Regions from separate parts of the Shewanella halifaxensis HAW-EB4 genome, predicted to be linked through region 2. Evidence: riboswitches for the same ligand, from Rfam matches in the RefSeq annotation. Region 2 holds a riboswitch; the other holds the start of a gene.
What was found. Region 2 has a riboswitch for cobalamin ahead of SHAL_RS17025 (TonB-dependent receptor domain-containing protein). Riboswitches for the same ligand answer to the same signal wherever they lie in the genome.
Positions count from the first base shown of each region.

Region 1: linked by a shared signal. The riboswitch ahead of SHAL_RS17915 (ABC transporter ATP-binding protein) and the one ahead of SHAL_RS17025 (TonB-dependent receptor domain-containing protein) in region 2 are both predicted to bind cobalamin.

Region 1 is NC_010334.1:4,203,978-4,219,162, reverse strand. Features, by position in the region: gene metH (methionine synthase) at 1-2,709, opposite strand, end outside; gene SHAL_RS17920 (histidine phosphatase family protein) at 2,950-3,597, shown strand; cobalamin riboswitch at 4,025-4,177, shown strand; gene SHAL_RS17915 (ABC transporter ATP-binding protein) at 4,307-5,236, shown strand; gene SHAL_RS17910 (FecCD family ABC transporter permease) at 5,229-6,284, shown strand; gene cobT (nicotinate-nucleotide--dimethylbenzimidazole phosphoribosyltransferase) at 6,352-7,380, shown strand; gene SHAL_RS23320 (hypothetical protein) at 7,504-7,644, shown strand; gene SHAL_RS17900 (adenosylcobinamide-GDP ribazoletransferase) at 7,861-8,640, shown strand; gene cobU (bifunctional adenosylcobinamide kinase/adenosylcobinamide-phosphate guanylyltransferase) at 8,637-9,167, shown strand; gene SHAL_RS17890 (cobyric acid synthase) at 9,240-10,781, shown strand; gene cobO (cob(I)yrinic acid a,c-diamide adenosyltransferase) at 11,145-11,762, shown strand; gene SHAL_RS17880 (cobalamin-binding protein) at 12,203-13,015, shown strand; gene SHAL_RS17875 (HdeD family acid-resistance protein) at 13,472-14,029, shown strand; gene SHAL_RS17870 (MAPEG family protein) at 14,372-14,755, shown strand.
Region 2 is NC_010334.1:4,002,297-4,017,481, forward strand. Features, by position in the region: gene SHAL_RS17005 (hypothetical protein) at 1-95, opposite strand, end outside; gene SHAL_RS17010 (LysR family transcriptional regulator) at 604-1,506, shown strand; gene SHAL_RS17015 (HDOD domain-containing protein) at 1,580-2,308, opposite strand; gene SHAL_RS17020 (arylesterase) at 2,557-3,162, opposite strand; gene SHAL_RS17025 (TonB-dependent receptor domain-containing protein) at 3,256-5,109, opposite strand; cobalamin riboswitch at 5,235-5,444, opposite strand; gene SHAL_RS17035 (NADPH-dependent FMN reductase) at 5,788-6,309, opposite strand; gene SHAL_RS17040 (LysR family transcriptional regulator) at 6,555-7,448, shown strand; gene SHAL_RS17045 (cation:dicarboxylate symporter family transporter) at 7,614-9,782, shown strand; gene SHAL_RS17050 (pseudouridine synthase) at 9,856-10,572, opposite strand; gene pyrC (dihydroorotase) at 10,784-11,821, shown strand; gene SHAL_RS17060 (DUF3718 domain-containing protein) at 12,122-12,466, shown strand; gene SHAL_RS17065 (CLCA_X family protein) at 12,528-13,307, opposite strand; gene ppiC (peptidylprolyl isomerase PpiC) at 13,477-13,755, shown strand; partial or broken gene SHAL_RS23690 (peptidylprolyl isomerase) at 13,798-13,893, shown strand; partial or broken gene SHAL_RS22955 (peptidylprolyl isomerase) at 14,074-14,169, shown strand; gene SHAL_RS17075 (PQQ-dependent sugar dehydrogenase) at 14,272-15,185, opposite strand, start outside.

The DNA of each region.
Region 1 (15,185 bases), 200 kb from region 2:
GCGAGTATCGTTATTGATAAGCTTTGACACCATAGGCACGGCGCGTGAGGCATCGGCAATGTAGATGGCACCTGTTGGCGAATGCGGCGCAATTTTGACTGCAGTATGAATTTTAGAGCAGGTCGCGCCGCCAATAATCGATGGAATAGTTAAGCCCGCCTTATGGAAAGCCTTTACGTTATGCACCATCTCATCGAGACTTGGGGTGATAAGCCCCGACATGCCGATGACATCGACGTTTTCGGCTTTAGCGACTTCGATGATCTTCTCAACTGGCACCATGACGCCCAAATCGATCACCTCATAGCCGTTACAGGCGAGTACCACGCCAACGATGTTTTTACCGATATCGTGCACATCGCCTTTTACCGTGACCATGAGAATTTTACCGTTAGACTGGCCTGGGACTTTTTCGAGCTCAATATAGGGATTTAAGTAAGCCACGGCTTTTTTCATCACTCGCGCCGATTTTACCACTTGCGGCAGGAACATCTTGCCCGAGCCAAAAAGATCGCCAACGATGTTCATGCCGTCCATTAATGGCCCTTCAATCACATCAAGTGGTCGAGTTGCCGCCGCTCTGGCCTCTTCGGTATCTTGGTCGATAAAGTCAGTGATGCCTTTGACTAGCGCATGGGCCAGACGTTTATTCACATCCCAGCCGCGCCATTCTAAATCTTCTTTCTTAATGGTTTGGCTGCCATCGCCACGATACTTCTCGGCGACGTCTAATAACTGTTCAGTGTTGTTTGACGGGTCACCATTATTATCAACCGCAGTGCAGAGCAGGTTTTGTACTACCGCTTCGACTCTCTCTTTTAATTCAGGGTCGATATCATCATAGATTGCCAGCTGCCCGGCGTTAACGATACCCATGTCCATACCCGCTTGAATAGCGTGATAGAGGAAGACGGCATGAATCGCTTCACGTACTGGGTTGTTGCCACGGAACGAGAAAGAAACGTTCGATACTCCGCCCGAGACCATCGCGTGGGGTAGGGTACGTTTGATCTCGCGAGTCGCCTCGATAAAGTCGACCGCATAGTTGTCATGCTCATCGATACCAGTGGCGATAGCGAAAATATTCGGGTCAAAAATAATGTCTTCAGGTGGGAAGCCAACTTTATCGACCAAGACACGATAAGCGCGGGTACAGATCTCAATTTTACGCGCCTTGGTATCGGCTTGGCCGACTTCGTCGAAGGCCATGATGATAGCGGCTGCGCCATAACGCTTTACCAGTTTAGCCTGTTCGATAAACTTCTCTTCACCCTCTTTGAGCGAGATAGAGTTGACGATACCTTTACCTTGAATACACTTTAGTCCCGCTTCAATCACCTCCCATTTAGAGGAGTCGATCATAATCGGCACGCGAGATATATCAGGCTCGGAGGCGATGAGATTGAGGAATTTTTGCATCACCTCAACGCCATCAAGCATGCCCTCATCCATGTTGATATCGATGATCTGCGCGCCGCTCTCCACCTGTTCGCGGGCAACCGATAGCGCCTCTTCATATTCGCCAGTCTTGATAAGACGCAAAAATTTAGCCGAACCGGTGACGTTAGTACGTTCACCCACGTTTAAAAATAGCGAGTTGTCATCTATGGTCAGTGGCTCAAGCCCGGACAGACGACAGGCCACGGGAATATCTGGGAGTTTACGGGCGTTATGTTTAATTACTGCATTGCGTATAACGCGGATATGATCCGGTGTGGTACCGCAGCAGCCACCGATAATGTTTAAAAAGCCTTCCTCTGCCCACTCTTCGATAACATCGGCCATCTGTTCTGGGCTCTCATCGTAGCCACCAAATTCATTTGGCAGGCCGGCGTTCGGGTGTGCTGAGACGAAGCATTCAGAAATTTTTGATAGCTCTTCCACGTAGGGGCGCAGCTCTTTTGGCCCAAGAGCACAGTTAAGGCCAATCGAAAGTGGCTTAACGTGACGCAGTGAGTTGTAAAAAGCTTCGGTGGTTTGTCCCGTTAGCGTGCGACCAGAGGCATCGGTAATGGTGCCTGAAATCATAATTGGTAGGCGGAAGCCTTGAGTGTCGTACACGGTTTCGATGGCAAACAACGCGGCTTTGGCGTTAAGGGTATCGAAAATGGTTTCCACCATGATGATGTCGCAGCCACCAGCAATCAGGGCATTGATAGATTCAATATAGGCTTCAACGAGCTCATCGAAACTGACATTACGATAGCCAGGGTCGTTGACATCTGGGCTGATAGAGCAGGTGCGGTTGGTCGGGCCTAAAACGCCTGCAACATAACATTGGCGCCCCGTTTCAGCTTCGACTTCATTGGCCGCTTCTCGGGCAAGGCGCGCACCTGCCAAGTTAATTTCGGCCGAGTGAGCTTGCATGTCGTAATCGGCCATGGCGATACGCGTAGCATTAAAGGTGTTGGTCTCGATGATGTCAGAGCCTGCTAATAGGTACTCTTTATGGATCTGTTTGATGGCACCCGCTTGTGTGAGCACCAACATGTCGTTGTTGCCCTTTACATCGCAATGCCACTCTTTGAACTGCTCACCGCGAAAATCGGCTTCATCAAATTTGCGATCTTGGATCATGGTGCCCATCGCACCATCGAGGATAAGGATCCCATCAAGAAGCTTTTGGGTAAGGACTGCTAAAACCTTGTCGGCAGTGTCTTGAGTATGTGCTACTGCGCTCAAGGCATGTGTTGGGGTACAGGTTGCCATAGATAATTCCTACCAGTTCGCAAAGTCATTTTTTATGTATGTAAATCATGTCCGCTATTTTCATTTAAGGCCTCTTCGTGATTGAGTGGCCATTTATTTTGTTTGGACATTTATACGTATAGACGTCCATAATACGTGAGAGGCGATAAAAAGTGCAAGTGCTAAAGCATGATACTTTTTCAGCATTAAAACCCAATGAATTTTAACTAAGTGTCTGATAAATAATGAAGGTGTGCGGGGATGATGCAAACCACTAAGGTGATTTTACTTCGACATGGTGAATGTGAGGGCGGCAATATTTTACGCGGTCAAGTCGATGTGGCCTTAACTGGGCAGGGTGAACAGCAGATGCGAAAGGCGTTTTCTGCGCTGAGTTTAGTATCGTTTCAGTCTGAAGCCGAGCCAGAATTAGCGGCACCGCAAGCGCCTGAAGTGGTGTTGAGTTCACCGCTTATTCGCTGCGCTACAATGGCAGGGAGGTTTGCACTGTTAAACCAGTTACCTTACTCAGTCGAAGCTGGGTTTAGAGAGCTGAATTTTGGCGACTGGGATGGACAAACATTTGATACTCTCTATCAGAACTATGCTCATGAACTTGATAACTATTGGGCTAATCCTTGGTTATTACCACCGCCCAATGGCGAGTCGATGCAGGCGTTTGAGTCTCGTATCGATACGGCTTGGCAGACGATGCTTAAGCAGCATCAAGGTAAGCGCGTACTGCTGGTAACTCACGGCGGCGTGATCCGTCATTTGATGGCCAAAGCGTTAGGTGTCAATCAAGCAGCGGGTTTTTATACTTCGCTTAAATTGTCCTATGCCGCCACGGTAGAGATTGATGTTTTGCATGATGGCGAGCAGCAGTACATGACCCTTAATTGGCGGTAAAGAAGGAGCTAGGGTTAAGAGAAGATTCTAGGTTTCAAAGAAGGTACTAGCTCATAGGAAAAGCAGGTCCTAGGAAAAGCAAAAACGGAAAAGCTGAAACGAACGGCCTGTGGCCTAGGGAACGTGACTGCGTCACTCACAGAACGCTGCGCTTACGGGAAAGATTAGAGGATATCGTTTCTTGTAGGTCGGGCTTTAGCCCGTCAGAAAAGCAGAGCGACCTGCGGCCTTTTGAGCGTGACAGCGTCACTGACGGAAAAGATTAGACAATATCGTGTCCCTGAAGCTGATTTTCCTCGCTCCGAATTGAAGCGTGTACCAGTAATGTAGCTAGATAAGAAAAAGCTCAGCACGCAAGTGCACAAAGGCGTGTTAAACTGCGGCGTTATCTTATTTGACGTTGCACTAATGCGCTAAAGTTAGCGTTAAATAAGAATGAAAGTTAGGTGCTTAACGGCATAAAGGGAACCGGAAGCTGACTGCAAGCAGTGGCTTAGTCCGGACTGTACCCGCAACTGTAGGGAAGCTTAGCCGTAGCGCTGCTTCTAAGTCAGATACCTGCCTAACTGATGTTGTTCAGTACGTATCAATAAGTACGTGTTGATAATTAGAAGTGTATCCATATACACATAAACTCGTGCGGGCGACTCGAGGGAGACAAGAAAGTGAAACTAAAGACAGGGCTTAGAGGCTGGGTCGAATGCCTCTCATGACAAAATGGGCTAGCATAAACAATCCTAGTACCCAAACCGATTTGGACGCAAAAACAGTGCTGTCGGTGAAAGACTTGAGCTGGCAGCTAGGTGGTAAAGCGATTTTATCGGGCATTGAATTTAGTCTAGCTGAAGGCAAGATGCTGGGGATTATTGGCCCTAACGGCGCGGGCAAGTCGAGCCTGCTGCGCTGCTTATACCGCTTTATTAAGCCTACAACAGGCTGCATTCATCTCTTTGGCGACGAAATTAACACCTTGTCGGCTAAGGCGTTTGCACAGCAAATTGCCGTGGTGCTGCAAGATACTCCGCATCATTTCGAGATGACCACTGCGCAGCTTATAGCCCTTGGGTTAACGCCTCACAAAAGTGCATTTGATTTTACCGGTCGCGCCGACCGCGCAGTGATAGCGCAGGCGCTTGAAAAAGTTGGCCTACAAGATAAAGCCAATCAAGCCTACGAGAGCCTATCTGGCGGCGAGAAGCAGCGAGCCTTGATTGCTCGTGCTGTAGTACAACGGCCTAAGTTACTTATTCTCGATGAGCCGACAAATCACTTAGATATTCGTTATCAGATCCAAACCTTAGAGTTACTGCGCAGCCTCAATATCACAGTCATCACCTCTATTCATGATCTTAACCTTGCCAGCGCGCTGTGTGATGAACTATTGCTGCTTGATAACGGTCGAGCCATAGCCTGCGGCTCACCTAAAGCGGTACTCACCGAGCAGCGGATCGCCGAGGTGTTCGATGTGTGCTGTCAAATTAGGCCGCACCCTCAGCATGGGAATCCACTTATCAGTTATTTCTATGGTTACGAGGCTGTCTCGGCAAACGGCGTTCATACAACCGCTGATATAAAGGCGGGTGTTCAAGTGAAAGCTGAAGCTCTGGCTCAAATGAAAGTTGGAGACCCTGATGAGTAAGGCCACAATCGCTAGCAACCCGCTAGCAATGACTTGTCGTCGCCGAACTGAGCATCTAGTGCTACTTATACTCACTTTTGTGGCATTGCTTACCCCGTTTGCGGCTACAAGTTTTGGTGCCGCCACTATTAGCGCTGTCGATGTGCTGAATGTGTTTAGCCATAAGTTATTTAATATCGGCGAGCCTATCGGCGTGAAAGAGCGGATTATTTGGGAGCTGCGTTTACCGCGAGTGTTACTGGCATTTATCGCCGGGGCAGGGCTGTCGATTGCGGGCAGCGTACTGCAAACCGTGACCCGCAATCCTCTGGCTGACCCTTATCTTTTTGGGATCTCCTCTGGCGCTTCTTTTGGCGCCGTGGTGGCTCTTACTCTCTTTAGTCAAAGCATGCTCTGGCTAAGCCTGCCTGTTGGCGCCTTTATTGGTGCCAGCCTTTCAGTGGTGATGGTACTCAGTCTATGCGGTCGTAACTTAAGTACTCAGGTCGAGCGGATGCTACTTTCTGGGGTGGCGATCTCGTTTATGTTTGGCGCAATGGCCAGCCTAATGCTGTACTTCTCTAGCCCACAAGCAGCGGCATCGGTACTATTTTGGACTTTAGGTAGCTTTGCTAAAGCGAGCTGGCAAGGCTTGTGGTTGCCAGCGGCTGTCGTCATCGTTGCCACCCTAGTTATCTTGCTGAATAAGCGCCAAATAGTGGCCATGCGTGCCGGTGATGAAACCGCCCATACTTTAGGGATTAATGTTGGGTTTTTGCGGCTTAATATGTTGCTATTGTGCTCGCTTATCACCGCAATCTTAGTCGCAAATTGCGGCGGAATTGGTTTTATCGGGCTAATGGTGCCCCATACCGTACGCTTGCTGTTTCCTGGGCGATACCCTCTGCTATTAACGGCGCTACTGGGCGGACTATTTTTGGTTTGGGTCGATGTGTTAGCGCGAACTCTGCTGAGTTACCAAGAGCTGCCAGTGGGGATCATTACCTCGGTGATGGGCAGTATTTTCTTTTTATTTATTTTAGGTAGTCGCAGTGCCAAGCGCATCTAGCGAGCCATTGTAATAGTGATCGTTGTACGTACAACTCAACCTTATTAAGCGGTTAAGGGAATCAAATATGTTCGATATTAAACTAATAAATACTGAATTTGACGATGTCATTCAGCAAAAAATTGACACAAAAACCAAACCCTTGGGCGCTCTGGGCGACTTGGAAACCTTAGCGCTGCAAATCGCCCGTGTACTCGGTAAAGATAAACCCCAGATCCGTAATCCAAAGATGATGGTATTTGCGGCCGACCACGGCATTGCAGATTCTGGCGTATCGATAGCACCGAGTGAAGTGACCACACAGATGGTGGTTAACTTTATCAATGGCGGTGCGGCGATTAATGTATTTACTCGTCAAGTAGGTTTTGACTTAGAGGTGATAGATTGCGGCATCTTAAAGCCGATTGAAAATCTAGAGGGCGTAATTGACCAGCGTTTAGGTGCGGGCACAGGGCCCATTCATAAACGTGCTGCCATGACCTTAGGCGCGGTGAAACAAGGCTTTAAGATGGCTACCGACAGAGTCGAGCTACACCATCAAAACGGTTGTAACTTAATCGCCTTGGGTGAAATGGGCATTGGCAATACCTCGTCTGCGGCGGCAATTATGGCTGCGCTAACTGGAATGAAGGCAGAAGATTGTGTTGGCCGAGGCACAGGCATCGATGCGACAACCTTTAAGCGCAAGAAGATGTTAGTCGAGCAAGCTCTGCTTATGCACCACTGTGAGCTTGATGACCCAATGCAGGTTCTGGCCTGTCTCGGCGGCTTTGAGATTGTGCAGATGACAGGCGCTATGTTGGCCGCTGCCGAGCGTAATATGCTGGTGATTGTCGATGGCTTTATCGCAACTGCAGCGGCATTAGCGGCAATCAAGATTAACCCCAACGTGCGTGAGTATATGATTTTCGCTCATCAGTCAGATGAGAAGGGCCACGTTATGATGCTGGAATTCTTGCAAGCTAAGCCGTTGTTAAAGCTTGGCATGAAACTGGGTGAAGGCACGGGGGCGGCATTGGCGCTCCCGCTTATTCAAGCAGCGGTGAATTTCTATAATGAGATGGCCAGCTTTGCAGATGCAGGGATAGAGATTTAACTGCTGAAACAAGCTAAGACGGTCAAAGCCAAGACGGTTCAAGCCAAGACGGTCAAAGCTAAGACGGTTCAAGCCAAGACGGTCAAAGCTAAGACGGTCAAAGCTAAGACGGTCAAAGCCAAGATGGTTCAAGCTAAGACGGTTGAAGCTAAGACGGTTGAAGCTAAGACGGTCAAAGCTGAGCTGGAACAGCCTATTTGTTCTTCTGTAGGTTGGGCTTTAGCCCATCAACCTTGGTTTTATATAAAGGGCTTGTCGGCATAAATACCGACCTACAGGGAAAGATGATACAGGCTATGACGAAAGAGTTGAAAAAGATTGGAAGGCTATAGCTTTTTCGACAGGTTGAAGACCGTTCGTCTTTGCTCTATTCGGCTTTTAACCGTCTCTGCTCTCTCTGACTCTAATCGTCTTTGCTTTATCCGGCTTTTATCGGCTCTCCCCGTCTTAGCCTTATTCGATTTTTTTAAGGATTTTTACATGCAACTTTGGCAAAAACAGCTCAATCTATTTTTTATCGCAATGGGATTCTTTACTCGGATCCCAATGCCGAAGTGGATTGAGGTTGATGCAGATAAACTCAATAAAGCGAGCCGCTACTTCGGTTTAGTGGGCTTGCTGGTGGGGGCAATTAGTGCTGCGGTTTACAGCCTAATGCTGTATTGGGTCTCGCCCTCTGTTGCGATCGTGTTTGCCATGATAACCAGCGTGTTAGTCACGGGTGGCTTTCATGAAGATGGTCTTGCCGATACCGCTGACGGTCTTGGTGGCGGCTGGACGGTAGAAGCTAAACTTAACATCATGAAAGACTCACGCCTTGGTAGTTATGGCGCGCTGGCTTTGGTACTGGCCCTGCTACTCAAGTGGCAATTGCTGACAGAGTTAGCCCTGTTTGACCCGAGCTCTGTGAGTCTGGCGTTAATCGTTGGGCATTGTTTGAGCCGAGTGGTGGCAGCGAGTTTTATCTTTTCAGAGGAATATGTCAGTGACACTGATACCAGTAAGAGCAAGCCTTTGGCCCAGCAGCAGGGGATCAATGAGTTATCGATCTTACTGGCCTCCGGCGTGTTGGCACTGCTGTTAGTTGGTTTAGTGCCTGCATTAGTGCTGATTACGGGTCTTGTTATTGTGCGTTACGGCTTTATTAGATTGTTTCGAAGCCAGATTGGTGGCTATACCGGAGACACACTTGGCGCTGCCCAGCAAGGCTCGGAGCTTAGCTGTTATCTATTATTACTCATCTTAGGAGTCAGCTGGTGATCCATCTGGTATTAGGTGGTGCTCGCAGCGGTAAGAGCCGCTTCGCCGAGGCGCAAGTAGCTGAGCTGCAAAACAATGTTGATAGCGAGTGCTTCTATTTTGCCACCGCGCAGGCGCTCGATAGCGAAATGGCTCAGCGTATTCGTCACCATCAAACTCAGCGTGAGTCAGATACTATTAATTGGCGTGCCATAGAGTGTCCGCTTGAGTTAACTGCCGCCTTAAAGGTACACGCTAGCGCAAACAGCATCATCTTGGTTGACTGTCTGACTCTGTGGTTGACTAATCACTTACTAAAACCTGAAGACGACTGGCAGCTGGTTAAGGCGGGATTTTTACAAACTTTGACTGAACTGCCGGGCAACGTGATTTTAGTCAGTAACGAGGTAGGCTGTGGCATAGTGCCACTGGGGGAGTTAAACCGCCGCTTTGTTGATGAAGCGGGCTGGTTGCATCAAGAGATAGCGGCAATTGCAGACAGAGTCACCTTAGTGACTGCTGGTTTGCCTCTGTGTTTAAAAGGTTAGGAGAGTGCCAAAGTGACAGTAAAAGTGGCAGTAACAGATAACAATAACGCCAATAATCTAACTAAAGTCTTAATGGTCCAAGGCACTACATCGGATGCAGGTAAAAGCACTTTAGTGGCAGGCTTGTGTCGGCTGTTTGTCAGGCAAGGTGTAAAAGTCGCGCCGTTTAAGCCGCAAAATATGGCGCTAAATAGTGCCGTGACGATTGATGGTGGTGAGATAGGCCGAGCTCAGGCACTGCAAGCTGTGGCCTGTCATCTTGAGCCACAAATTGATTTTAATCCTATTTTATTAAAACCCAGTTCAGATACTGGCTCACAAGTGATTGTCCACGGTAAAGCCTTGATGAAGATGGAAGCCGAAGACTATTTTGGCAAAAATGCTGAGGGCTATCGGGTTAAGGCCATGGCTGCAGTGCGTGAGTCATACCTGCGTTTAACTTCTGAGTACGACATGCTGCTGGTGGAAGGGGCTGGGAGTCCGGCTGAGATTAATCTGCGAGAAGGTGATATCGCCAATATGGGTTTTGCCGAAGAGGTCGATTGCCCGGTGATTATTATTGCCGATATCGATAAGGGCGGCGTATTTGCCCACTTGGTGGGTACCTTGGCTCTTTTGAGTGAGTCGGAACAGGCGCGAGTAAAAGGCTTTGTGATTAACCGTTTTCGTGGCGATGTGAGCCTGTTGCAAGGCGGGTTAGATTGGCTAGAAAGCTATACAAACAAGCCTGTGCTAGGAGTATTGCCTTACCTGCACGACCTGCATTTAGATGCTGAAGATGCATTAATTGCCGCGCCAGAAAAGTCCAACGACACCAAGCTTAAGGTGTTAGTACTAGTACTGCCGCGGATCAGTAATCATACCGACTTTGATCCCTTAAGACTCAATCCACAGATAGACTTCAATTATGTGTCGTTGCAGACCCAAGCTCAAAGCCAGTCTCAAAATCAGTCTCAAAGCAAGCAAGCCCTGCCGAGCGCCGATCTAATTATTATTCCTGGTAGCAAGAACGTGCGTGCCGATCTTGCGTTTATCCGTGAGCAGGGCTGGGACTGTGCGATTGACAAACACCTACGTTACGGTGGCAAGGTGCTTGGGATCTGCGGTGGTTATCAGATCTTAGGTCAGTCGATCGACGATCCAGATGGGATCGAAGATTACGCGGGCAGCAGTGAAGCCTTGGGTTTACTGCCATTAGTGACCGAGCTTACTAGCACAAAGGTGCTACAGCAGGTAGAGGGAAGCCTAAGCTTGCTTGGTGAAACTGCCAGTATTGTGGGTTATGAGATCCACTGCGGCCGCTCACGCCAGCTAATGCCGCTTGAGCAGCCATTAAGTCTTTGGGCTAAAAATGGTGAGCGAGTTAACCTTGAACAGCAGCATAGCCAAAGCGAGGGGATGTTATCCAGTGATGGCCAAATCATGGGGACTTATCTACACGGATTATTTGATTCGCCCGAGGCATGTCAGTTGATCCTTAAATGGGCGGGTATGGAGCAGGCCGAGGTGGTTGATGTTAATCAAGTGCGTGAACAGCAGCTCAACCGACTCGCCGATGTGCTTGAGCAGCACTTAGATCTCGAACGTCTGAATCAGATCTGGGATCCCCGTTAGGGATTGGGCTAACGTTAGGCTTAATAACGAGGTGAGTGCATACAGAGTATCGTGAATAAGTCGAAAAATGTATTTATAAGAGCTAAACAGGCCAAAAGCGCTTAATGCTGTAAAAAACCTCTTTTTGACTGAAAGTTAAACGTAACTTGTGTGCTAACTAAACAATTAAAATATGATGTGCGGGCGTCATAAATGTAATTGCTCAAAGCCTCGCCATTACTGAGTTTGGCTTGTGTTTTTAAACGTAATAAATGAATGCGCTTTTTGTTGGTGTAAGTGTTTTTTTTAGATGGTAATAGCTGAGCGTTTTTAAATAACTTAGCAAATTAGATTCGTGTTTAAGGGATAAAATAGGGATGTAATATGACGGATAATAAGTCGGCCGAGGCAGCGAAAGCGGAGCGCCATAAAGCGCGTCAGCAGCGGATTAAAGAGGGTGTGGATGCCAAGATCGATCGCGCGCAGGAAGAGAAAGGGATCTTATTAGTCCTGACCGGTAACGGTAAAGGCAAGTCAACATCAGGTTTTGGCACTGTCGTTCGCGCAGTCGGTCATGGCAAGAAAGCCGCCGTGGTGCAGTTTATTAAAGGCAACTGGGACTGTGGTGAGCGCACCTTGCTAGAAGGCGCTGGCGTCGAGTTTCATGTGATGGCAACAGGCTTTACCTGGGAAACCCAAGACCGTGAAAAAGATACCGTCGCAGCGCTGCAAGCTTGGGAGGCTGCGGAGAAGTTACTTAAAGATGACAGTATCGATCTGGTGATGCTCGATGAGCTAACGTATATGATTAGCTATCACTATCTAGAGGTAGAGCGAGTGCTTGAGGCGCTTGATAATCGCCCGCCAATGCAGCATGTGATAGTGACGGGCAGGGCGTGTCATCGAGCTATTATCGAGCTGGCCGATACGGTGAGCGAGGTGCTCCCGATCAAACACGCATTTGATAACGGTATCAAAGCCCAGCCCGGCTTCGACTACTAAATTTCGTCCTGTTTGAAATGATGACTGCATTGTCTTCGTTTTCCTACCCCATCACATACTACTCGTATGTGATGGGGCTAGGAAAACTCGACGGCTTTGTCCTGATTCCAAACAGTTTGAAATTACTTTCTTCCTGCTAGCTTTTGTCGCGTTATTGTCGGTGCAGGTTAAGTTTAGAGGAGAGTTCACTCTATCTATCGGCGCTTAGAATGAGTCGTATGCACAGGGGCAGGCTGTTACTGGAAATTTTACAGCTTAGCCATAACTTCGAATGCTGTGAAATATCGCTGGAGAGGTGGAGTTTTCACATCATCAACCAGCTTTTTCATCTTTGCTGTTGTCGGCCTTTCCGTCTTGGCTTGAGTCGTCTTAGCTCGTACCGTCTTAGATTTAACCTATTTTCAAAAAGGATTTTAATGAACAGAGTTACCCAATTATTTATGTTGCTGACGGCATGCGCCTTACCGTCGGCTTTTGCGCTTGCTGATAACGCTGCGCCCGCTAAACGTATTGTTGCGCTTTCGCCACATTCGGTTGAAATGCTGTATGCGATTGGGGCGGGTGAGTCGATTGTAGCCACTACCGACCATGCTGACTTTCCTGAGGCCGCACTGCAAATTCCACGTATTGGCGGTTATTACGGCATTCAGATCGAGCGGGTGCTGGAGTTAGAGCCTGATCTTGTAGTGGTATGGAGTGGTGGCAATAAGGCTGAAGATATTGCACGCATCAAAGAGTTGGGCTTTCGTGTGTTTGATAGCAATCCGAGTACGCTTGAGCTGGTGGCCGATGAGCTCGTCTCTCTTGGTGAGCTAACGGGTCATCAAGCTCAAGCGACAAAGGTTGCCGATGATTACCGACAGCAGCTTAGTCAGCTGCGCAGTGACAACAGTGTTAAACCTGGGGTCAGTGTGTTTTATCAGTTATGGTCTACGCCACTTATGACTGTCGCTAAGAACAGCTGGATCCAACAGATCATCGGTGTATGCCATGGTGATAATGTATTTGTCGATGCAGCTAATGATTACCCACAAGTCAGCCTAGAAACTGTGGTACTGAAACAACCTGAAGTTATTCTGCAAAGCCAAGATGAAGGCAACATCATAGGCGTGGATTGGAGCCTGTGGACAGAGATCCCAGCCGTTAAAAATGAGCACATCTACCAACTCAACGCGGATCTTTTACATCGCGCCGCGCCTAGGGCTTTGCTTGGCGTTGAAGCACTTTGTGAAGCGTTAGATAAAGTGCGTTAAACGTTAGCGACTCAGTTCGCAAGCCTGTTCGATTCAGGCTTGCTGCACCACGAAACTACTCCATGAACGCCTATAATCCACTATATTTTTTGGTAAGTACCTTTCGTAGCTAGATAATTAAAGTCATGCTTTAAACTTATTTGTGATCTTATTCACGTTTATTTTTGGAGTCTAGTTCTACCATGCTGCAACTAGGTGTATATCACTAAGATTTAGCGTATCCCCCGAGTTAAAAGCCTGCCAAGCATCACTAAGCATTAGATTACACCAAGAAATAATCACCTTAATAGGTAGTCATATTTTTATAGATGACCGATAATTGAGGTTGCATCACCAATTTGCATTATTGTATTGGTTATTGAGCAAGCTATTTCAACAGGAGTCGAACAGTTAATTCGTGACTCTGAATTCTTAATGTAAACTCAGTTTAATCACTTGATTGTTAAAGGATATAATATGGAAAACCCAGTAAATACTATGCTGACTAAAGGCTGGAAATGGTTTGTCATTGTTGGCGTGATTGTTACCCTTGCCGGCTTTTTTGCTATAAGCCTACCAGTTGCTGCGGGAATGACGATTACTACCATTATTGGCGCAATCTTTTTGGTTATTGGTCTGGTGCAGCTATATCACACCTTGAGTATCCCAAAATGGAAAGCCAAGTTTTGGTACGTCATTAGTGCTCTGTTTTATCTTATTGGTGGCATACTCATTCTCGCCGAGCCCTTTGTTGGTCTATTTACCATTACGGTAATGATGATCACTATCATGATGTTTAACGGGGTGACGAGGATGTTTTTTGGCTTCAATAGCCGTGGCCATTTAGAGGGATGGCGCTGGATTGTGTTCAGTGGTTTGTTGTCTACAGCTATTGCGGTTTACTTTTTTACTTTAATGAACAATCCTGAATTTTCACTATCTCTTTTAGGGATCTTCATGGGTGTCTCTTTCATCTTTGAAGGGATTAGTTTTATCTTCATCGGGGTACAGATGAAAAATGTTGCCGCTAAATAGTCATTTAAGCTGACGTGGCGTTAGCACAGCTAGACGTATACTAGCTGTGCTTTTTATCGCGCTATGTTTGTAACAAAAGTATTTTCCTTTCGCTGTAGCTGATACTTTTACGGCTCTCTTCGTCTTAGCTTTAATCTGCTCTTCCTAGGACCTAGGTTCTGCAATTACCCATACCTAGCATCGGTTTTCCTAGGACCTTCTATTAAACCTGCTTTTCCAGCCTTTACTTGTATCGTCCTTTCCTAATCCATTATTCTATGTTTTAGTGCTAATTCAATCTTGCAGTCAAAAATGTTACTGCTAACTAATGATTAAATAAAACAATAAGAAAGGATCCCAACTATGACCACGCTACTCATCTGCCTGCTTATCACCATGTTGCTACCTTACGCTGCAAAAGGTCCTGTCGCGGTGGCAATGGCTAAGCTTGGAGGTTATGACAATAGCCACCCCCGTGATCAGCAAGCTAAACTCACAGGCTTTGGCGCTCGAGCCGTTGCGGCACATCAAAACGCCTTCGAGTCGCTGCTGATTTTTGGGGTGTCAGTTTTGGCTGTGATAGCCACAGATAAGATCAATGGCATAGCTGAAACAGCAGCAATCGTGCATGTGATAGCAAGAGTTGCGTACCAACTGTTGTACCTGATGGATAAAGGCACGCTACGCTCACTGTCGTGGTTTGTGGCAATTATTGCCTCATTTACCGTGTTTTGGCAGGCGGTTTAAAGAAGGAGCTAGGTTTGAAAGAAGATACTAGGTTTGAAAGAAGGTACTAGGTTTGAAAGAAGGTACTAGGTTTGAAAGAAGGTACTAGGCCCTAGGAAAAGCAGGTCCTAGGAAGAGTAAAGACGGTAGAAGCTGAGACGGAAGGGCCGGAAAAGCTAAGAAAGGGCAAAGGTAGTAACTTTTTGCTTTTGTTCTTCCTAGCAGGGCGTAGTCCGTCCTCGTAGCGAAGCGTCCTAGAACCTATTTTTAAGTAGGTTAGGCTTTAGCCCATCAATGCCTAGAACGCCATTCTAGGCAAAATCGATCAAAACGGTAGAAGCAGAGACGGTAGGAGCTAAACCAAAGATTTGGAAAAGACGGAAAAGAGTGGAAGGTTAAAGCTTTTTCGTCAGGTCGAAGACCGTTCGTCTTAGCTTTTCCTACTCTTTAC
Region 2 (15,185 bases):
GCTTGTGAAATCGAGCTGGCACTCAATTGATTAAAGGCACTAAATATCCCACTATTTTGAGCCAAGCACAGCAGCACCATGATGGTAAAAACCATAATAGTCCAAGGTTTCGCTGTTTTGTGAAAACTCAAATACGAGATAATAAACTCCGGTGCAAACCTAAAAACTAGGCTACATGCTATCTAAACTATGTTTAACCAATGGTGAACACAGGATATGACCGGGCTTTTACAAAAATAGTTCAGCCGATTACGCATTTTTATTTCGACCGCTTAGAAATGAGTCAAAGGGGCTTTTCACTGCCCCTTATCAACGCCCCTAATTCAGTTTCAATAAAGCCTTCCTCTATGCAGGAAGTATTGGGTGAATGGATATCGTAAACGACCAATTCGTGGAAATTCCAAACCTTTAATTGCATATTGTATACCTTTTAATGTTAAGATGAGCAAAATTCAGAATCAACGCCCATCTGAATTTCAAATAACCAAACACAACAGCGGGCATCTGGATACCTAGGGATCTGGACGTTTATTGCGTTAGCCTTAGTATTCGCAATCGAAACGAATTCAAGCGCAACATGAGCGAACTACACGTGAGGATAAAATGATAGAGCTTAGACATTTACGTACGTTAGTTGCCCTAAAGGAATGCGGCAGCCTCGCTGGGGCTGCAAAAAAACGCTTCGTCACCCAGTCGGCACTGTCGCATCAGATCAAGGAGTTAGAGACTCGCATTAACTCCGCTATTTTTGTGCGCAAGAGCAAACCCCTCTCTTTTACACAAGAAGGCGCGAGACTACTCAACCTTGCTGAAGATATTCTGCCAAAAGTGATCGAAACCGAATTTGATCTGAAGAAAGGTTTGGCCGAAGGGGATAATCATTTAGGCGTTGGTATTGAGTGCCACAGCTGCTTCCGCTGGTTAATGCCGGTAATGGAAGAGTTCAGGAAGCAATATCCACAGGCCGATCTCGACCTCTCTAGTCGTCACCTGTTCGACTCGCTAAATGCATTGCAGTTAGGCGAGCTAGATGTGGTGCTGAGCTCTGATCCCGTACCCGGTCAGTCAATTGCTTATCAGCACCTGTTTGATTTTGAAGTGAGATTGGTGGTTGCCAGCGACCATCCACTGGCACAGCAAGAGTATGTCACACCAAAGCAGTTGGAAAACTTAACGATTTTAAGTTATCCGGTTTCACTTGAGCGGTTAGATATTTATCGCCACTTCCTAGAGCCAGCAGGCATACAGGCTGGGCCGCAGGTGAAGTGTGATCTGACCATGATGCTACTGCAGCGTATCGCCTGTAATGATGGTATTGCAGCGCTTCCAAGCTGGTCGATTAGCGAAGCTCAAGGACTTAGCCTTACTAGTGTTAAGTTGGGGCCAGATGGTCTTAAACGTCCACTGTTTGGCGCATATCGTCGTAACGGTGCCAATGCTCGCTTAGCTCAACATTGGCTAGAACTGGTGGCAAAAGAAGGTTTAGCGAAGCAGAGATTGAACTGATACCAATCTATTACGTAATGATTTCTGTTGCATACAAAAAAGCCTGCATATTGCAGGCTTTATCATTAAAAGTTCATATCGGCTTCAGTAACAGGCCTTTTTTAGCGAGAACACGTCTTAATACCAAACCTGGAGAGTTAGCATTATGCGTTTGACGCAAGTTATGCGCGATTAAAAACTCATCACGTAAATCATCATCTAGCCCTAATGATTCAAACGCTTCCAGCGTTAAGGTTTGCTGTTTATCTTCAATCACAGACTTTAGCAGGCTGAGTGGATACTCCTGTTCAAGTTCTGAGTTCAAGTAAGCAAATGCTGTGAGTGCAATAATGTCACCAAATACACTAAATAGTGCCAAGGTTTGCACTTCATCTGGGCTAATTTGCAAACTATCTATCTGGTACAGCTGATCGACAGCATCGGTAGCAATCGCTTCTGTTAGTGCCCAATAGCCATGAACCAGCTTCTTATAGGGCTCATTCAGTTCGTCTAAACGCTCTTTCAGATAGAAAGTAAACGCATAGCGATAAATATTAACCTGGCCTAAACGCACTAAAGCATCTTTTAATGAGCGATTCTTACTCGATTGCGGCGTAGCGTGATCAGCACTGTTGCTGCGCCAAAGCAGATGGGCAGACAAAGCCGGATCAGATGAAACGATATCGATAACGTTACGAATATCACCGTCTGCAATAATGGCCTTTTTCAATGGGATAAGGATCCCTCTACGACCAATTACCTGCTCTTCGTTGCAGATAATTGCGCGTACTTGAGTAAATACTTGCTGCTCAAGATCTGTCATGCGAAACGTTAAACCTTATATTTTTTTTAATAAATATGTGCACTTAATTCCGTGTAAATTAACCCACATAATGACGTCAAAGGTCAAGCCATATAAGCGACTACCTTAACAAGTTTCAACAATTCTCTTCGCATTAATTTACCTTTACTAAATTAATAGCCGATTAAACCATCCATTCACGACTAGACTGATTTGTACACTCTAGAGTGAGATTTTTTTACAAATTAAGGCCTGAATGTAACCCTTTGCTATATTGCCTGATAAATAGCATTCGCGAGGGCTAAATAGCCGGCATCATTTAAATGTATAGCATCTGATTTTTTACTGGGACTTTTCAATAAATGACTTAAGACATCTTCGACTAAAACTAACTGATATTGCTCTGCAAGTTCCTCATAAATGGGTGATGCCGATAAAAATAGACTCTTTTGCGGCACTGCAACCAGTAGAACGGGGATCTGTTTCGATTGTGCCATCTCAATCATGGCCGCCAAATTGGATTTAGTCGTCATAGTAGGATGGTTTCTTAAGAAGTCATTGCCACCTTCTAACAAGATTAATAGCTCGGGTGAATGTTTATCTAATAACGTGCCTAAACGTGCGGCACCGCCAGTTGTTGTCTCTCCAGAGACTCCGGCATTAATCACATCAAAACCGCTCATGGAAGCAAGCTGGCTCGGATAATCTTGCCCCTTCGACGCGCCAATACCGTATGTGAGGCTATCGCCAAAGGCCAGCACTCGTGCATTTTCGGGCAAGGCGGGAATACACGCACCGGAGCAAGCTTGTAATAATAGTAATGACAGTATGGTGAGAAGTAGACCAAATGGCCTCAGTATCGACAAGTGTTTCATTGGCATGCCTACTTAGGAGTTTGCCAATTTATAACATAAAAAAAGCCAGACACAATGTCTGGCTTTTTTGCAATCGCTATACGTCAGCGATAATTAAAATGCTTGGTAGCTGACGCTGAAGAATAACTCTCTTCCAGGGCTAAAGTAGTTTTGATCTGAGATAATCTCTTCATCAAACAGGTTATTTGCCTTTAATCGTAAGCTCCATGCATCGTCTAGCTGGTAACCAATGCTTAAATCTAACTTGTGGTAGGCATCTAAGAACTGCTCATCGCCGGCGTAGCGCTTACCTTGATAATGGTAGTTTGCTAGCAAGTCGAACTGTTGCCAAGTATAACTCAGCAAATAGTTGAATTCGTTCTCACTACGACCAACTAACTGCTCACTTGTATGCTTGTTTTCTGCATCTAGATAGGTATAACTAAGCTGATGTTCTAGCCCTAGTAATTGATAATTTGCCGACAGTTCAACACCATTAATCTCGGCTTTATTGATGTTAGCTGGCTTCCAGATATCCCAACCGTAATCATCCTTCTCGCCTGTAGGTGCCCAAGCGATAAGATTATCGATGCTGTTTTGGAACACACTAATATAAGCACGAAGATCTTGGCTGTTAAAATGCAATGTCAGTTCATAACTTTCGGCGGTTTCAGAGATAAGATCTGGATTACCTGAGTCTGGCCAATATAGATCGTTGAAGGTTGGCGCCTTAAAGGCGGTGCCCGTTGCGGCGGCGAGACGCCAATGCTCATTAAACTCATAGGCGAGGCTGGCGTTATAGGAGACTTCACTGTCGATGTTTTCAACATCATCGTAACGTACGGCAACTTCAGCCAGCAACTTACTCCACTGTTTTTGTACTAATGCATAGACACCAAAAATATCACGCTGATCTTGAGCATAGTCACCTCTAACCGACTCATTTGACCAATCGATACCACCGGTCAGAGTTAAATCATCGGCAGCTAAATACTGGTTACTCCAGTTGACTTGGTCACGCTTAGTTTCAAACTCAGCTGTCGCGACACTCGCATCATCGCCACGGAAGTTTTCGTTATAATCTCGAGACTGACTCAGTGCTAACTTGCTGGTAAATTTGTCATTGTGGTACTGACCCGCTAGGTTCCATAAATAATTCTCGTAGTCAGACTCATCTGCCGAACCCGATGCATATATATCATCGTATTGAGTATTACCTTTATCGTACTGACCATTCCAAATCGCTTGCCAATTCGAGTTAATCTGCTGCGAGCCTTTCAGTGAAAGCGCGTTACGCTTATAACCATCATCATCGTTTTCCACTTCGGCGCCGTTATACACATCATAGCCTTCGGACTGCTCATGATTGACCGCGATTGTTGTGCTACCATTGCCATGATTCACTCCCGCGCCAAACGAGCCACGAATATAATCATTCGAGCCATATTCAGCACCAGCAAACCACTCTCCGCCTTCGAGTTGACGGGTAAAGATCTGAATAACGCCGCCAATCGCATCGCTGCCCCAAACCGAGGCTCTAGGGCCCTTAAGCACTTCGATACGCTCGATATTCTCTGGCGACAAAGTATTAAAGCTCACCGTCCCTAAGGTCGCCGATCCGACTTTAACGCCATCGACCAGCACTAATACATGGTTTGAATTACTACCACGAACACTAATTGACGTTGCCTGACCCGCGCCACCATTACGCGATACGCTTACACCCGGGAGTGTCTCTAATACGTCAGCAACAGATTTAGGGTTAAGGCGTACAATCTCTTCACGCTCAATGGTATTGATAACGGTCAGTTGCTGATCGGCTGTTGTATCGAAACGAGACCCTGTTACTGTGATTGCTTCATCGATAGCAGTTGAGTTTACATCGACGTCAGCGGCCTGCGCCGACAATGCAGATAGGCTAATAAGACTGCTAACTAGCAGTGCGATTTTTGATGGTTGTGTTCCCATTTACCTTTGACTCCTAAAGGAAAACGGGGCAAAAACGTCACGGTGATACGACCAATAAATGGAAAAACTCCATCCGTTTGCTGGTTCGTCTAATTGCCGCATTTCGAGATCTGCCCGCCGAAATCATCGAAATCACTATGCTGGCCGGTCTCCGGACTTAGGTTCTGTATCAATCAGCGATTAACACACGAGTACAAGCTTTATAACACCTTTCCATTGAGGTGCACTCGTCTCTCACCATTCACCGTTGCGGGGGCAGTGTCAGAATTTAACTGACTTCCCGATTATCCTCGATTACAGCTGTAACCTAAGGCACCAGTAAAGTTGACTAAAATATTTTAGTTTTATCAAAAACTAGGATTATTCCATAGTTTGATTTTTTATCGCTCAAGAGTGAAAAAGTGCCACTTTTGAGAGTGCGCGCATTATAGACGTCTATACGGTTAAATGTCTAACTTAACCGCCGAACAAATCAGCCTTTTAGATAAGCAAATCCTATTTACAACCCATCGGTTAGAACATAAATCCGTTGGTAAGACTATGGCCCGTTGCAAATATCATGACCTAATAAAGCCTAGCAAGGATTGGCAAAACCAATGGGATATTGGGCGATGCAGCACAAACAAAAAAGCGAATGCTCGGCATTCGCTTTTCAAGTTTAAATCTTCAACTCTCGATTTACAGTAACGCTAGCGCCGTCTTTAGCTGTTCTTCCAGCTCTGAATTACGCAGCTGCTGCTTTTCCATATCGAAATTATCGAAAAAGCTTGGTACTGAAAGTGTCGCTTTCACGTCTGCAGCGAAATAAGGCGCTGAGCCCGCTGCTGCGGCTAATACGCTCGATGCGCCGCCAGGTCCTGGCGAAGTCGCGAGCAGTACCATTGGTTTATTCTGAAATACCTTCATATCGATACGTGACGTCCAGTCAAACAAGTTTTTATAAGCTGCTGTGTATGAGCCATTGTGCTCGGCAAAAGAGATAATAATCGCATCGGCTGCACCAATTTTGGCAAAGAACTGTTGAGCCAACTCAGGGTGGCCCAACTGCTCTTCTCTATCTTGGCTAAAGATTGGCATTTCATAATCATTAATATCGAGGATTTCAACCTCGGCACCTTGCACTAATGATGCTGCATATGTTGCAAGTTGCTTGTTGATTGACTTAGTGCTGCTGCTGGCTGCAAAGGCTAATAGTTTCATAATAGGACTCTCTATTCAGTAATTCTCTATTCAGTGATTATTCATTGACGCTGCAGTCACAGCTGCAAAGTGTATTTGATTCAATTGCCATCCACTCAACTTAGCGCTTAATACTGAGATTAAGCCGTTCTAAAAAGGTTACGTTTTGAGCGACAATTCGATGTAGAGCAGTGTATATTAGATAGCAACTGTGATTAATTACCTCAAAAGATATTAACTATTTCCATATGACTCTTAATGCGACGATGAATAAGCTATTTGATGGTATCGTAATATTTGCGCAAGTGGTGAAAAGTGGTGGCTTCTCAGCTGCCGCAGAGGTGCTGGGGCACTCCACCTCCTACGTGAGTAAAGAGGTTAATAAGCTCGAAGAGCGTCTTGGGGTCAGGCTACTCAACCGTACCACCCGCTCTATTGGATTAACCCCCGAGGGAGATGCGTATTATCAGCAGTGTCTGCAGTTAATTATCGATGCAGAGTCAGCCGTGGGATTAATCACTCAAAACGATGTCAGTCCACGGGGAGTCTTAAGACTCAGTTGCCCCGTCGGTTTTGCACAAAATCATCTTAAACCGATTATCTCACAGTACCTGCAGCTTTACCCCAATGTCAGCTTAGATTTAGATTTAAGCGATAACCGCACCGATGTCGTTGCCGACGGTTACGACTTAGCGATTAGAGCATCGGCGCAACTTGAAGAATCGAGCCTCATCTGCCGTAAGATATATAGTTGCAAAGCCTATACCGTAGCTTCGAAAGAGTATATTTCACGCCATGGTAAACCCCACCACCCAAGAGAGTTAGAAACCCACAACGGCATCTGTTACTCCAACCATAAGCAGCCAAGTCGCTGGGATTATATTGACCATGACGGCAAGCATTTTGTCGTTGATATTCGCCAAAAGATCCTCTGCAATAACGGTCATATGCAGCTGAGCATGGCTTTGGCAGGCCACGGCATCACCCGCCTACCTAGTTTCTATCTGCAAGGGGCACTCGAAAGTGATCAACTTGAGATCTTATTTGAAAACTTCCCCAGCGCCGACATCGATGTATTTGTGGTTTACCCAAGCCGCAAGCACCTGTCACCTAAAGTCAGGGCCTTTATCGACTTAGCTGCTGAACGCTTAACAATATAACCCGCGGCCAATGTTAACCTTTATGGTCAAATTTTAAATTTATTACTTTAAAGTAAACCAATACCAAACTTATAATAAAAGACATTTCCCGGGCACAGCTAGCGCCTCTTTTTAGCTATGTCGTCAATCATTCTTCTGGGATCTCAAACTACTTAGGTGAAGTGTGTGCTAAAGAAAATTCTTTCTATGACCAGCTCGACCCAGATGTTAGTGGCCATGTTTGTCGGCTTTGGTGTCGGCCTTTTTTTTGGCGAATCCGTCAGTTGGATGGGCACGATAGGCACCAGTGTTATTCTGCTGATGCAGATGACAGTACTGCCCTATATCGTAGTGTCGCTGGTTGGCGGTATAGGTAAGCTGCAAAAGAGTACCGCTAAGCTTATCTTTAGTCGCGCAGGACTTATCATGTTACTGCTGTGGCTGCTCGCCATCGTCATGATTGCACTTATGCCGCTGTCTTTCCCTGTTATCGAATCGGCGTCTTTCTTTAGTACCAGCAGCATCGAGCCAATCACCCCCATCGATTACTTTAAGCTGTATATTCCCTCTAACCCCTTTGAGTCGATGGCTGACGGCTATGTACCCGCAATGGTGGTATTTAGTATCGCCATGGGACTGGCATTGATAGGCATGCAGGGGGAGAACAAGCAGCAAATACTCACCTTTATGCACACCAGCTCTGAGATCTTCTCACGCATCACTCAGGGCCTAGTTAAAATTCTACCTATCGGTATTTTTGCTATGTCGGCCTCGGCGGCAGGCACCATGGGGGTAGATGAGTTTGCCAGTATGCAGGTTTATCTCATCAGCTATTTTGTATTGTGTTTACTGCTGACCTTTTGGGTACTGCCGTGGATTGTGGCCTCGCTGACTCCTATCACCTTTGCACAAGCGCTTCGAATATCAAAGTCGAGCCTAGTCACCGCCTTTGCCACGGGTAATATCTTTATCGTTATTCCTGTCATTGTTGAAGAGTGTAAGCAAGTGATGCGCGAGCACGATGATCTATGTGAAGACGGCGCAACCTTGATTGAGATTTTGGTCCCTATCGCCTTTACCTTCCCTAATATCGGTAAGCTCACCGTTATTATGTTTGTCTATTTTGCCGGTTGGTTTAACGGCACCCCGGTGGATATCGCAAGCATTCCCTCGCTTTCTATCAGTGGACTACTCGCGCTATTTGGCAGTGTCTATGTGGCCATTCCGTTTATGCTGGACTTGGTAAAACTCCCAGCCGATCTATTCCAGCTATTTGTCATGTCTGGCTTTATCACGGGTAAATTTAACTCTATTGCCGCGGTAATGAATCTGTTTGCACTTACGCTACTGACTGCATCACTATTTCAAAAATCTCTCAAACTACGCCCGCCACAGCTACTGAAAATGGGGGTAGGTATTGGCGTCAGTATGTTTGCAACTTTAATAATCTGCCGCGTAGGCATGGGGATGTTTATCCATAGCCCAGAGATCACCAGTGGGGTTATTGCCAATATGCAGGTGGCAGATAAAGTACCCACCAAGGTAAAAAAGCAGTTCCCGGTCGTGGGGCAAACACCGACAACGCCTATTCGTAGCATCCAAGCGATTAGAGATGCCGGCACACTCAGAGTCGGTTATATCCCCAGTAACGTGCCCTTTAGTTACTATAATAATGCCGGTCATCTTGTAGGTTTTGATACCGCAATGGCCACTAAACTGGCCGAAGACTTACGGGTCAAAATCGAGTTTATTCCCTTTAGAAAAGATCAGCTAGCCGCATCATTAAAGGCTGGATTTTTCGATATCGCCATGTCAGGTCTCGCCATGGATATCGAGCAGATGGATGCACTGAGTTACGCCAACCCGGTACTTGAGCTTAATCTTGCTATCGCCACCAAAGACCATCTGGTGAATGAGTTTAAGAGCAATGAGAAAATACAAGAGATGCGTAATATGACAATCGCCTACGTTGAGCACAGCGACGCGATTGAAGATGCCAAGAAATTTGCTCCTAACATCAAATTTGTCAAAATTGCGGGTTATAAAGACTTCTTTAGGCAGAAGACGCACAAATATGACGCGGTAGTGATCAGCGCTCAGGCAGGCTCGGCTTGGACCTTGTTCTTCCCAGGTTACGGTATTGCGCTGCTAGAAAACCAATCTCGTTACCCTGTCGCCTATGCGATCGCTCAAAACAACCAATCACTGCTCAATTACATCAACAACTGGCAACGTCTGCGTAAGGTCGATGGCACCCAAGAGGGGATTTATGATTATTGGATGCTGGGTAAAGGCGCTCAAAAAGTGCAGCCACGCTGGTCGATTATGCGTGATGTATTGCACTGGGTTGACTAAAGCTTGAGAGAAGCCTCCATTAAAAAGCCCTTAACCTATATAGCGTTAAGGGCTTTTTATTTTAAGCTTTAGATTATGGTGATTGTGGCGTCGGAGTCGATAGCCGATTCACCTCATCCTCACTTAGATGACGCCAGCAGCCAACATCAAGCTCTAAACTCAATCCACCAATTCGCTCTCGGTGCAAACCGTTGACCCGATTGCCCACCGCGGCAAACATCCGCTTCACCTGATGGTATTTTCCCTCGGTAATGGTGAGTAGCACCTCTTTTTCAGTGACAACTTCCAGCTTAGCTGGCAGGGTTAATGCGGGCTCATTTTGCAATTGCAGCCCATGTGCAAACCTAGCAACCATATCTGCTACATCATCACGAATCGCGTCTCTTAATGTCACCCGGTAGGTTTTCTCGCACTGCTTATCGGGCCTGATAATATCAAATGACCAGCGGCCATCGTCGGTCAACAACACTAAGCCCGTGGTATCGGCATCGAGCCGCCCAACAATATGCAGTTCTTCCGCTCTTTCAATATTGATACAGCGAAACAGGCTTGGGTAGTCGCCATCAACATTGGAACTCAGAGTGTGTATCGGCTTATGCAGCATGATGTAACGTGATGGCCGCGCCACTAACCTTTGACCTTTGAAGACAACGCTATTGCTTTCATGTACCTGAAAACTCACTTCCGTTATCGTCTCACCATTAACGCTAATTTCTGCGCACTCAATACACTCGCTAGCCTGAGCACGATTAAGCTCGGTGCTTTTGCAGATAAATTTGTCTAAACGCATATGGCTCTATTCTTGTGAGTCGAGTTATCTCATGATAACGACAATTATCACCAGCAGCCAAAATTGCACAAGCGATCATTTAAAAATCCCCGTATTTATCCGCCCTTGTTAGAGGTTCAGCTGTTAAGCGCTCGCGATTTCAGGCACAATACCGGGCTAAGAAAAGGCTTAAAAAGCCTGTTACTTTGTCGTAAACGCTTAGGAATCCCAAATGACGCAGATCACCCTACTTACCCCTGACGATTGGCACTTACATTTTCGCGATGGCGATATGTTACAAGAAACAGTTCCCGCAACAGCGCGCCTGTTCCAACGTGCGATTGTTATGCCTAATCTTTTACCACCTGTCACCGACGCAAAGATGGTAACTGAGTATCGTGAGCGTATTTTGGCGGCGCGCCCAGCAGGTTCAACCTTTGAACCGCTAATGACCATCTTCTTGACCAACAACACCACAGAGCAAGACATCATAGATGCTAAAGCCGCTGGCGTTGTTGCTGCAAAGCTTTACCCAGCAGGCGCAACCACGAATTCAGACGCTGCCGTTAAGGCGCTAGATGCACTATTCCCAGTGTTTGAAGCCATGGCGAAGCACGGCATGCTGCTATTAGTACACGGTGAGGTGACTGAATCGCATATCGATATTTTCGACCGCGAAGCCATGTTTATCGAACGCTACCTTGCGCGCATCGTTGCCGCCTTCCCAGCGCTTAAAGTGGTATTTGAGCACATTACCACTAAAGATGCGGCTGACTTTGTCATGTCGGCGCCTGATAATGTTGCCGCGACCATTACTCCACAGCACTTACTACTTAACCGTAATGATCTGCTTGTTGGTGGTGTACGCCCGCATAACTTCTGTTTGCCAGTACTTAAGCGCAGCACGCACCAAGAGGCGCTTCGTGCCGTGATAGCAACAGGCTCGAGTAAGTTCTTCTTAGGTACAGACTCTGCGCCGCACGAGAAGCACCGTAAAGAGTCTGCATGTGGCTGTGCGGGTTGTTACAGTGCATGGAGCGCATTAGAACTATACGCACAGGTATTTGATGACTTAGGGGCGCTGGATAAGCTAGAAGGTTTTGCCAGTCTTCATGGTCCAGACTTTTACGGCCTACCACGCAACACTAGCACGGTAACCTTAGTCAAAGAGAAGTGGACTGTACCGAGCGAAATTATCTTGCCAAACGGCAACCCTATCGTGCCGTTCTTCGCCGGTGAAGAGGTGAACTGGAAAGTGAAAAACGCTTAATCGCGGATCACTACGCCAATAGTGCTAAATAAAGCCTGCTCATTGCAGGCTTTTTTGTTTTTTCCTGTGCAGTCCGGAGATAATAGCAATCAGTATAAAGCCCGCTTTATGTCTTAATGTATCGATATTAGCGCCAAATACACATGCTGTTACCTCGAGACATCGACTGAATTGAGAATAAGATAAAGATACATTTGAATACAAACTTAGCACATCTTTTTTCATTGCCTTGCGCTTAAATAGCTCCATGCAAACGCATAACTTAAAGCCATTTTAAGTCCCCCACGCAAGGAGCAAACGATGAAGAAACTATTACCATTAACCGCGATTATACTGACTTCAATCACCTTTAATGCATCAGCCGCAATGGAACCTAATTTAGAGAAAACACTGATCGCAGTCTGTAAAACAGGCTTAAGTGACAACCTGTTTCTATTCAAAAGAACCATGCAGGAAAATAGGATAAACAAGCGTAGGGTGTTTCCAAAACTTGTGTGTAACGGCCAGAGCTTTCATCAGTTCGCCTTGTCAAATGGCGCTAACAAAATCGCCAGTAAGATTGCGCCGTACAGCCCCGGCGTCACTACAATTACCGATCTTGCTATGACAGCCCCGCAAGACACAGGCTATTCAGTTACTTTCTAATACCGTCAGTTTGACGAAAAGGGCATCGGTCTTTTTCGTCAATATACTTTTCATCAAGAGATTATTCTCGCCCCAACGCCTCACCTAAGGGCTCGAAGTAAGCGATAAGCGCACTAAAGATCTGCTCTCGATGCTCTATCGTTGGATAGCCCCCCGCATCGAACAACCGGGACTTTAAGGTTTCATCCACCAAGTAGGGGTTAGTGATATCTTGATAAGACTCGATGCAGGACTCAAATGCCCGCGCCATTAACTCTGTTGGTCGCGAAAAATACTGACTACCATATTGTTTATCGAGCTCGATTGCCCGATTAACATAGGCATGGCCATCCTCACCATTACTTGAAAGCATCGCCACCTCAAATACTCGCTCTAGCCGCCGATTCAGTGGATGTTGAACGGGTTTAACATCGGCTATCCAGCTGTGACTAGCAAATGAAATTCCTCGTGGTGAGGTATGGAAGGATTTGGGTGCAATATAATGGTCAAACGCATGCCAGAACTCGTGAGCAAGTGCTCCAGCGCCTGCATTTTTAGCCAGCGCTAACTCGCATCTGTGAGGTGCATAATGAGCCTGTATGCCTTTTTGGCCACCACTGCCAAAGGCAAGATTTAAGGTTTCACGCAGGCCCAGCGCTTTTGGGGGAAGCTTTAGAATAAAAGCCAAGTCGGCCAAGGAGTCAAAAATCAGATTAGCGGCCTTATCGCGCTCCTCGTTCTCAACCCACTTACCTAAGCGGATATGGCCGAGACCAAATACCTGTTTAATGTCGACAAAACTGACCTGCTCATCGAAGCGGTAATCGGGTCCTATACGTTTGTAACTGCGGCTTTTTAACACAAATAGTTTCTACCAGACAAAATGCTCACTCTTAATAACGTTAATTATAAAGCGATAAGTCTGTTTGATTCCAATCAATACGAAATACCAGCTTCGCCTAAATGCTAGCCTAGACTATGCGATAAACGGTATAATCTCAGCATAGTTTCATCAATAAATAGGCCTTAACATGGCGCGCACCGCAGCCGCACTACACATTTTGGTTAAGCACCAAACACTTGCCGAAGACATTATCAAGCAACTTAATAAAGGCGCTAAATTCGACGTACTTGCTAAGAAACACTCGACTTGCCCATCGGGTAAGAAAGGCGGCAGTTTAGGCGAATTTAAGAAGGGCCAAATGGTGCCACAATTCGATAAAGTCTGTTTTACTGGTGAGTTAATCACCCCGCATCTAGTGAAAACTAAGTTCGGCTGGCATGTGATTAAGGTTTTGTATCGCACTTAGGCTTAATAATATTGAAAGGCCAAATGGGTATACCCACAAGAATTCGATAAAGTCTGTTTTACTGGTGAGTTAATCACCCCGCATCTAGTGAAAACTAAGTTCGGCTGGCATGTGATTAAGGTTTTGTATCGCACTTAGGCTTAATAATATTGAAAGGCCAAATGGGTATACCCACAAGAATTCGATAAAGTCTGTTTTACTGGTGAGTTAATCACCCCGCATCTAGTGAAAACTAAGTTCGGCTGGCATGTGATTAAGGTTTTGTATCGCACTTAGGCTTAATAATATTGAAAGGCCAAATGGGTATACCCACAAGAATTCGATAAAGTCTGTTTTACTGGTGAGTTAATCACCCCGCATCTAGTGAAAACTAAGTTCGGCTGGCATGTGATTAAGATCTTGTATCGAACATAAGATCCTAGGACGCTTCGCTGCGAGGTTCTAGATCCTAGAACCTAGAACCTGCTTTTCCTTCTTTTCCTAGGATCTAGAACCTTTCTTAGCTTTTCCTAGAACCTATCTTTTAAGCTTATAAAGATTACCGCTATCGGTACTGAAATAGATATCGCCTTTCGGCGTTGCTTCAATATCGCGAATACGTTCACCAAGTTCTGACATTATTCGTTGTTCAGCAATCGCTTCTCCCACCTCGTTAATCGTCACGACATTAATGTGAGTCAACTTAAGTGCACCCGCTAATAGTTTGCCATTGAGCTCAGGAAATATTTCACCACGATACAGCACTAAACTGCCTGGTGCGATTGACGGGACATACACCTTAACCGGCGGCTCAACGCCCTCTTTTAACTTGCCGTCTCCGACGCTAATCGGCCCCCAGTATTCTTTACCGTGGGAGGTGATTGGCCAGCCATAATTGGCACCGCGTTTGATTAAGTTAATTTCGTCACCGCCGCGAGGACCATGCTCAATCGACCACAGTTTTTGGCTGCTGGCATCATAAACTAACCCTTGAGGATTACGGTGGCCGTAACTCCAAATCTCATCGAGCACAGCCTTATTATCAACAAATGGATTATCGCTTGGCACACTGCCATCGGGGTTCAAACGTAAAATGGCTCCAGCATGGGTTAAGGTATCTTGGCCATTGTCACGCACGCCGCGATCGCCAATTGAAAAGTACAGACTGTTTTTATCGAAAGTAATCCGACTACCAAAGTGCCTACTGGTATCTGTGCGCGAAGTCGATACAAACAGATCTTGCCAATCGGTAAGCTTACCGTTTTTGTAAGTCGCTTGAGCAAGTGTCGTGGCGCCCTCACCTTCAATATCTTTACTGTAAGTCAGGTAAACTTTGTTAGCTTCAAAAGGAGATAATGCAATATCCAGCAAACCGCCCTGGCCCTCAGCCCACACACCTTCTGGCGTAAACAGTGTTTGATGCCTACCCGTTTCAAGGTTTACACGCTTTA